2 regions of the Kitasatospora sp. NPDC034533 genome follow, and region 1 is predicted to be linked to the other one. Evidence: riboswitches for the same ligand, from Rfam matches in the RefSeq annotation. Region 1 holds a riboswitch; the other holds the start of a gene.
The links. Region 1 has a riboswitch for glycine ahead of gcvP (aminomethyl-transferring glycine dehydrogenase). Riboswitches for the same ligand answer to the same signal wherever they lie in the genome.

Region 1 (4,409 bases):
CGATCTTGGCCTTCAGGTCCTCGACGTCGACGTCGCCGTCGACCAGGGTCTTCACCACGACCACGCGCATGCCGGCCATCACCGCGGAGGCCGCGTTGGTGCCGTGCGCCGAGGAGGGGATCAGGCAGACGTCGCGCTGGGTGTCGCCGTTGTCGTGGTGGTAGGCGCGCACGGCCAGCAGACCGGCCAGCTCGCCCTGGGAGCCCGCGTTCGGCTGGATCGACACGGCGTCGTAGCCGGTCACCTCGACCAGCTGGCGCTCCAGCTGGCGGATCAGGGTCAGGAAGCCCTCGGCCTGGTCGATCGGTGCGAAGGGGTGCAGCTGGCCGAACTCCGGCCAGGTCACCGCCTCCATCTCGGTGGTCGCGTTGAGCTTCATGGTGCAGGAGCCCAGCGGGATCATGCCGCGGTCCAGCGCGTAGTCCCGGTCCGACAGGCGGCGCAGGTAGCGCAGCATGGCGGTCTCCGAGCGGTGGCTGTGGAACACCGGGTGGGTCAGGTACTCGTCCTGGCGCAGCAGCGCGGCGGGCAGCGCCTCGGCGCTCTCGGCGATCTCCACGCCCTCGACCCCGAACGCGGCCCAGACGCCGGCCAGGTGCTCGCGGGTGGTGGTCTCGTCGGTGGAGACCGAGATCCGGTCCTCGCCATCCTGGTACACGTTGATGCCGTTGGCGCGGGCGGCGGCGGCGATCTCGGCGGCGCGGCCCGGGACGACGGCGGTGACGGTGTCGAAGAACTCGCCGTGCAGCAGCTCGACGCCGCCGGCGCGCAGGCCCTCGGCGAGGGCGGCGGCGTAGCGGTGGGTGCGGCGGGCGATGTCGGCCAGGCCGTCCGGGCCGTGGTAGACGGCGTACATCGAGGCCATCACGGCGAGCAGCACCTGGGCGGTGCAGATGTTGCTGGTCGCCTTCTCGCGGCGGATGTGCTGCTCGCGGGTCTGGAGCGCCAGGCGGTAGGCGCGGTTGCCGTCGGCGTCGACGGAGACGCCGACCAGGCGGCCGGGCAGCGAGCGGGCGTACTCGGCGCGCACCGACAGGTAGCCGGCGTGCGGGCCGCCGAAGCCCATCGGCACGCCGAAGCGCTGCGAGGTGCCGCAGGCGATGTCGGCGCCCAGCGAGCCGGGGGACTTGAGCAGGGTCAGCGCGAGCAGGTCGGCGGCGACGGCGACGATCGCGCCCAGACCGTGCGCCTGCTCGATCACCGGGGCGAGGTCGCGGACCACGCCGGTGGCGCCCGGGTACTGGAGCAGCACGCCGAAGACGCCGCGCTCGGCGATCTCGGCCGGGATGCCCTCGGACAGGTCGGCGACGACGACCTCGACGCCGGTCGGCACGGCACGGGTGTTGATCACCGCGATGGTCTGCGGCAGGGTCTCGGCGTCGACCAGGAACACTCCGCCCTTGACCTTGGTGACGCGCCGGGCCAGGGCCATCGCCTCGGCGGCGGCGGTGCCCTCGTCCAGCAGCGACGAGCCGGAGGTCGGCAGGCCGGTCAGGTCGGAGACCAGGGTCTGGAAGTTGAGCAGCGCCTCCAGACGGCCCTGCGAGATCTCCGGCTGGTACGGCGTGTAGGCGGTGTACCAGGCCGGGTTCTCCATGACGTTGCGCAGGATCACCGGCGGGGTGAAGGTGCCGTAGTAGCCCAGGCCGATCATCGGCTGGAGCACCTGGTTGCGGCCGGCCAGCTCGCGCAGTTCGGCGAGGACCTGGGCCTCGGTCCGGCCTCCGGGAAGGTCCAGGGCGGTGATGGAGCGGATCGCCTCGGGCACCGCGGCGGCGGCGAGTTCGTCCAGCGAGCCGTAGCCCACGGACGCCAGCATCTTCTCCTGCGCGGCCGCGTCGGGGCCGATGTGGCGGTTCTCGAAGGGGCTGGCCAGCTCAAGCTCGGTGAGGGTCGAGGCGCCGGTGGGGCGTCCCGCGTTCGGCTGGGCGTTCATGGTGGTCGAGGCCTCCTGGTCACGGACCGGCGGGGGTACGCACGCCGGGCCGGCCAACGCCGCTGCGGACAGCGGACCGGCCTGGGCGTACGGACCCGAAAGGCCTCCCCCTCTGTCATCGGGACCTGAGAGCTTCGCCCGCACGTCGCGCTGTGGCGCTCCGTCGGCTTGCACCGTCGGTGAGGGTGGTGGTCGTCGGCTCCCGCGCCGGCGCTCCTGCCCTGCTTTCCAGAGTGACCTAGCCCGCACGGTACGGATGCCTGAGAGATTCCGGGGAGGAGTTGCTCCTTCGGCGCCCCGACCAGCGGTTTTCACTGCCGGGGACTCTCCCGAGCGGGCTCGGCGGTCGCCGCCCAGGTTACCAGCGGGAGGCCCTCCGATCACCGGTGCGTCAGGTCACTCGGGGTCTACGCGCGTTCCCTCGGACGGGCCAGTGCGCAGCCCGTCCGGCGCACCCCGGTCGCGTTCGTCCGCTTCATGGCTTTTGGTGTGAAGTGGCGGACGGAACGGGTGCTCCGGCCGCCTTCCTGCGGGAGTTACGCAGCCCAGCGCACTGGAGGAACGAGTGCAGACCGACATCGACCCCCGGGACCTCATCGGCCACAGGGCCGTCGACCGCAACGGAGACAAGATCGGCACGGTCGACGAGGTCTACCTGGACGACGCCACCGGCCGGCCCGAGTGGGCCGCGGTCCGGACGGGCATCTTCGGCCGGGACGCCTTCGTCCCGCTGACCACGAGCGAGTTCGCCGGCGACGAGCTCCGGGTGCCCTACGACAAGTCACTGGTCAAGGAGTCGCCGGACTTCGGCGTCGGCCAGCACCTGTCCCCCGCCCAGGAGCTCCAGCTCTACCGCTACTACGGGCTCGACACCCCGGTGGACGGCCACCCGCACGACGAGGACCGGAGCCGCGCCGAGCAGCCCGACCTCGACTTCGGCACCACCGCGGCCGCCGCCTCGCCGACCGCGGCGGCCCCCGCCAAGTCGCTCACCTTCCACCACCCCGAGCGCACCGCCGAGCCCGCCCCGGCCCGGCCCCCCGTCGCGCCCGCCGCCCCGGCCGCCCCGGCCGCCGCCGACGCCGACAGGACCGCCCCGGGGGCCGACCCCCGCTCCCTCGCCGCCCCCGCACCCACCGCCGCCCCTGCGGCACCCGCCCCCGCGGCGGAGCCGAAGCACCCGTCGCAGCCCGCCCCGGCGCCCGAACCCGCCGCGGCCGCGGCCGCGCCACGCCCGGCCACCCCGTCCGCCCCCACCAGCAGCCCGGTCGAGATCACCTGCCGGGAGGAGCGGATGGACATCACCACCGAGTGGCACACCATCGGCACCGCGAAGCTGCGCAGGTACGTGACGACCGAACAGGTCGAGCGCCGCGTCCCGGTGGTCCACGAGCGCGTCCGGGTCGAGCGGATGCCGGTCAGCGAGGCCGAGCGCGCCGCCCTCACCGACAAGGAGGTCGCCGAGGCCGTCGAGGAGGTCACCCTCCGCGAGGAGCGCCCGGTGATCCGCAAGTACCTCGCGCCCGTCGAACGGGTCCGCCTCGTCGTCGAGCGCTACACCACCGAGGAGGTGGTCCGGGACGAACTGCGTCGCGAGCGCGTCGAGGTCCATGACACCACCGCCCCGGCCTCCTCCGCCCCCGACACTGCTCGCCCCGCCGCCCTGCGCCCACTCGCCTGACACCGGCCTCCGATCCGAGGGCCCCGGACACCCGTCCGGGGCCCTCGGCGCGCTCCGGCCACCTTGTCGCGTACCCGACCCTTCGTCTTTACCAAGGCTTAACCACTCGATATTTGACACTCTTAACTATCCTCGGCAAAGTTACTTCAGTTCATTCACTATGTACGGGAGGAAGCAACCGTGAGTGAGGCACCACAGCCCACCACCGCGGCCGAGAAGCAGAGCAGCGCCCGGGTCCTGCCGGCCCTCATCCTGGCGATGCTGTCGTTCAGCGTGGTGCAGACCGCGGTCGTCCCGATCCTGCCTTCGCTGGCCAAGGAACTGGACGTCTCCGCCTCCAGCATCACCTGGCTGATGACCGCCAACCTGCTCTCCGCAGCCGTGCTGACTCCCCTCCTGGGCCGCTTCGGCGACCTCCGGGGCCGCAAGCCGATGCTGCTGATCTCGCTGGCCGGCCTGGTCGCCGGTTCGGCGCTGGCGGTCAGCACCCACTCGTTCACCTGGCTGGTCGTCGCCCGCGTCCTCCAGGGCGCCGGCGGTGGCGTCCTGCCGCTGGCGATCAGCATCGTCCGCGACGAGCTGCCCAAGCAGAAGGTGACCGGCGGCGTCGCCGCCATCAGCGCCTCGATGGGCGTCGGCTCCGGCCTCGGCCTGGTCGCCACCGGCCTGCTGCTGGAGCACTGGAGCTACAAGTCGATCTTCTGGATGGGCCTGGTCTGCGGCCTGGTCGCGGTCGCCCTGGTCGCCTTCCGGGTCCCGACCGACCCGGTCACCGACAAGGAGGGCGGCGCC
Region 2 (4,409 bases), on a different contig from region 1:
CTTTGTGGGGTTGCAGTACACGCGGTGCGTTGCGCAGAACTCTCTGCCATCCGAACTGGCTTGCGCCAGCCCTGACAACCGACAGATGCCCAACTGTGATCTGCGCGCATGCACCTACCCGATCTTCGGCATATACCTCTTCACATGGCTGTAACTGCCATGTCAAGATGAGCCGAGCACACATCCGGAAATTCGTCCGGAAAGCATCGAAGCCGACTTGATGGACAATCAAGTCGGCTTCGGATAATGCGCTTTGTGAATCAGCGCCCCGGGTAGCCGGGCCACGGCCGCTGCGGCTGCTGCTGCCAGCCGGTCGCCGGCGGCTGGGTGCCGTAGGGGTAGCCCGGCACCGACTGGCCGGGGTACGGCGGCGGGGGCACCGGCGGGTACGGGCCGGTCGGCGGGCGGCCCGCCTCCCGGTCGAAGAACGGCCGGGCGTTGGCGCGCATCCACAGCGCCACCGGGTCGTACTCGTCCGACATCGCCACCGTGGACACCGCGAGCCCCTCCGGAGCCACCGCGATCGCGCGCTGCATCAGCGCCCGCACCGCCTCCACGGCCGGCGGCGAACTCTCGTACAGGTCAAGGCCGATGGCCAGGTACGGCTCCCCCACCGCGGGCTGCACCCAGGCCCGGCGCAGGGCCCGCACCGCGCGCACCTCGACGGCCTGACGCTCCAGCAGCGCGAAGAACGGCTGGGCGTTCAGCTGCGGCTCGCTGAGCTTCAACGGCCCGGCGGGCAGCCGCTCCAGGCCCGCGGCGATCCGCCGCAGGTCCGCCCAGGGCACCCCGACGCCGCCGCCGGGCGCGTGCGGATTGAGCCACAGGCCCCAGCGGGTGCGGTACAGCGAGGCCGCGATCTCCCGGCCGGAGATGACCTCGTGGGCCCGGGTCCAGCCCGAGGCGGTCAGCTGCTCGGACGAGGTGACGGCCGGAGCGTAGCCGTGGCCGCTGATCTCCATGTTCCCGTACTGGGCGTCCTGGCTGCCCGGCGTGCCGTGCCACAGCAGCATCCAGACCTGACCGTCCGCCAGCGCGTGGAGCAGGCGCTCGTACGCGTCGTAGCGCTCCGGCGCGACCTCGCGCAGGGCGCGCTCCAACGCGCCCGGATCAGCTCCCGGGCGCCCGGCCGGTGCCTGGCCCCAGGGCCCCGGCACCCCGCCCGCTCCCGCTCCCGCACTCATGCGCCCACCTCGCCGCGCCTCTTTCCTCGAACCCGCCGACCCGTCGGCCGTCTGCACGCACCCTATGGCGCGGCACCGGCCACCGCCACGGCGACGTGCCTTTGATACGGACCCGCTCAGGGCCGGGTGTGGAAGGGCATCACCCGGGTGAGCAGCCACTCGACCACCGGGTCGTCGGCGAGGTCGAGCAGTACGAGGTGGACGCCGCCGGGCAGCGGCGCGGTTCCCAGCGCTCGCCCGAGCGCCTCGTTCACCGCGGCGGACTCGGCCGGCGCCACGGGGTCCAACTGGACGCCCACGAACATCACGGTCGGCTCGCCCTCGATGCTGGCCAGCGCCCTGCGGGCGGTCAACACCCCGGGCAGTGCCGACAGTTCGGCCCGGCAGGCGGCCAGGAAGTGCTCCGGGTCCTCGCCCGGCACCGGCTCGCGCAGCGCCACCCGGCCGCCGGTCGGCGCCGCCGGGTCCTCCCAGCGGTCCTCGCGCGGCCCGCGGCGTAGCTCGGCCACCCCCTGCGGCGGCACCGGGATGCCCACCGCGGCCTCCGGGTTCACCGCGATGCCCACGCCCAGCGGCAGCCCGCGGGCGAACTCCCAGACCGGCGCGATCGCGAAGGCCATCCCCGGCGCCTGCTGGAGGAACACCTCCTGGGAGGAGAACACCGGTACGTACGGGTCGCCGGCCAGCTCGACGGTCGGCAGGTCCAGCGACTGCCCCCGCGGGTCGCCGCCGGCCGGCAGGGGCACCCACACCTGGCTGCGGGCCAGCACCTCGATCACCCGCGGGGTCGCTCCCGGATCGCCCAGGGCCGCGGTCAGCACCTGCTCCAGCTCGTTGGCCGGCCAGGAACCGCCCGTCGGCGCCTCCTCCGGTCCGCCCCACCCCTGCTGCTGCTCCACCGGGTACCCCATGCGCCGCCGATTCCGCCCTCTGCCGGTCGGCCGCCCTCTGCTGCGCCGACGCGCAGCAGTCTAGGCCGTGAGGGGCACGGCGTTAGGGCTCGTGTTCGGTACCGCGCCCTGTGACCGGGTCCCCTCTCCCCTCGCCGCCCGGGACGTGCCATGATGTCCGCGTCCGACGGCATGCGCCGCGGGCCCCACAACTCCATACCGGCCGCTCGAACCCGCGCGGGAGAGCCCGGAGTGCCGCCCCACGGCACGAGCCGGCGCCGAAGGAGCAAGTCCTCCCCGGAATCTCTCAGGCACCCCTACCGCACGGGTTAGGCACATCTGGAAAGCGGCGCCCGGCCCTGTCGGACGCCCACCCACGGTGCAAGCCGCCATGCTGTCCCCCAAGCTGGAAACAGCTGCGGGCAGGTGGGCGGTGAAGCTCTCAGGTTCGACGACAGATGGGGAGACCCACGCCGCCGCATGCCCGCGCGCAGGGTCGGTCCCCGAGCGGGTCCGGTCCGGCTCGTGCACCCCTGAGTGCCCCGACCGAGGAGTTCCTGGCCATGTCGTCCCTCCGCCTGACCGCGCTCGACGCGCTGCACCGCAGCCTCGGTGCCACCATGACCGACTTCGCCGGCTGGGACATGCCGCTGCGCTACGGCAGCGAGCGCGAGGAGCACCTCGCCGTCCGCACCAAGGCGGGCCTGTTCGACCTCTCGCACATGGGCGAGATCACCGTGACCGGCCCGCAGGCGGGCGAGATGCTGGACCACGCGCTGGTCGGCTTCGTCTCCGCGCTGGGCGTGCTGCGCGCCCGCTACACCATGATCTGCGCCGAGGACGGCGGCATCCTGGACGACCTGATCGTCTACCGCCTGCGCGAGGACGCCTTCCTGGTGGTCGCCAACGCCTCCAACGCCCAGCTGGTCCTCGACGAGCTGATCGCCCGCGCCAAGGGATTCGACGCCGTCGTCACCGACGACCGCGACACCTACGCGCTGATCGCCGTCCAGGGCCCGGAGGCCACCGGCATCCTCGCCGCCACCACCGACGCCGACCTGCCCGGCCTGAAGTACTACGCGATCCTCCCGGCCCGGGTGGCGGACCGCGAGGTGCTGCTCGCCCGCACCGGCTACACCGGCGAGGACGGCTTCGAGATCTTCTGCCGCCCGGCCGACGCCGAGCCGATCTGGCAGGCGCTGACCGCCGCCGGCGAGGGCCACGGCCTGGTCCCGTGCGGCCTGTCCTGCCGCGACACGCTGCGCCTGGAGGCCGGCATGCCGCTGTACGGGCACGAGCTGTCCACCGACCTCACCCCGTTCGACGCCGGGCTGGGCCGGGTCGTCCGCTTCGACAAGACCACCAACGAGGGCGCCTTCGTCGGCCGCAAGGCGCTGGAGCGAGCCGCCGCCGCGGCCGAGACCAACCCTCCGAAGGTCCTGGTCGGCCTGGTCTCCGAGGGCAAGCGGGTGCCGCGCGCCGAGTACACCGTGGTCTCCACCGAGGGCGAGCCGATCGGCCGGATCACCTCGGGCTCGCCGTCCCCGACCCTGGGCAAGCCGATCGCGATGGCCTACGTCGACGCCGCCCACGCCGCCCCCGGCACCACCGTCGCGGTGGACGTGCGCGGCAAGCACGAGCCCGTCCAGGTCGTGGCGCTGCCATTCTACAAGCGCGCCCGCTGACCCGCGTCCGCTGAGCCCTCGCCGGCCACGGCTTGGGCCCCGGTTTTCCCGTACACGCACGTCGCAGCCGTCCGAGCGGCGGCCCGCTTCGCCGTGCCCGCTTCCCATCCTGGAGAATGACGCCATGAGCAACCCCCAGCACCTGCAGTACACCAAGGAGCACGAGTGGCTGACGGCCGCCGAGGACGGTGTCTCCACGGTCGGCATCACCAAGCACGCCGCCGACGCGCTCGGTGACATCGTCTACGTGCAGCTGCCCGAGGTCGGCGACACCGTGACCGCCGGCGAGACCTGTGGTGAGCTGGAGTCGACCAAGTCGGTCAGCGACCTGTTCTCCCCGGTGACCGGCGAGGTCACCGAGGTCAACCAGGACGTCCTGGACGACAACGCCCTGGTCAACAGCGCCCCGTTCGAGGGCGGCTGGCTGTTCAAGGTGCGCGTCGAGGCCACCGACGAGCTGCTCAGCGCGGACGAGTACACCGCCTTCATCGGCGGCTGAGACACCCGACCGGGGCGGTCACCGCGCGGCGGCCGCCCCGCCCCAGCCGCGGCCCCCTTTCCTCCTCCCCCGGGAAGACCACACCATGACGGTTCTCAACCAGTCCCTGCACGCCCTCGACCCGGAGATCGCCGCCGCGGTCGACGCCGAG

Region 2: linked by a shared signal. The riboswitch ahead of gcvT (glycine cleavage system aminomethyltransferase GcvT) and the one ahead of gcvP (aminomethyl-transferring glycine dehydrogenase) in region 1 are both predicted to bind glycine.

The regions. Positions count from the first base shown of each region.
Region 1 is NZ_JBVITE010000016.1:13,245-17,653, reverse strand. It holds gene gcvP (aminomethyl-transferring glycine dehydrogenase) at 1-1,936, opposite strand, end outside; glycine riboswitch at 2,175-2,278, opposite strand; gene ACZ55U_RS14320 (PRC and DUF2382 domain-containing protein) at 2,502-3,617, shown strand; gene ACZ55U_RS14315 (MFS transporter) at 3,798-4,409, shown strand, end outside.
Region 2 is NZ_JBVITE010000033.1:35,615-40,023, forward strand. It holds gene ACZ55U_RS22505 (enhanced serine sensitivity protein SseB C-terminal domain-containing protein) at 261-1,184, opposite strand; gene ACZ55U_RS22510 (enhanced serine sensitivity protein SseB C-terminal domain-containing protein) at 1,301-2,095, opposite strand; glycine riboswitch at 2,303-2,407, shown strand; gene gcvT (glycine cleavage system aminomethyltransferase GcvT) at 2,638-3,759, shown strand; gene gcvH (glycine cleavage system protein GcvH) at 3,884-4,258, shown strand; gene glyA (serine hydroxymethyltransferase) at 4,344-4,409, shown strand, end outside.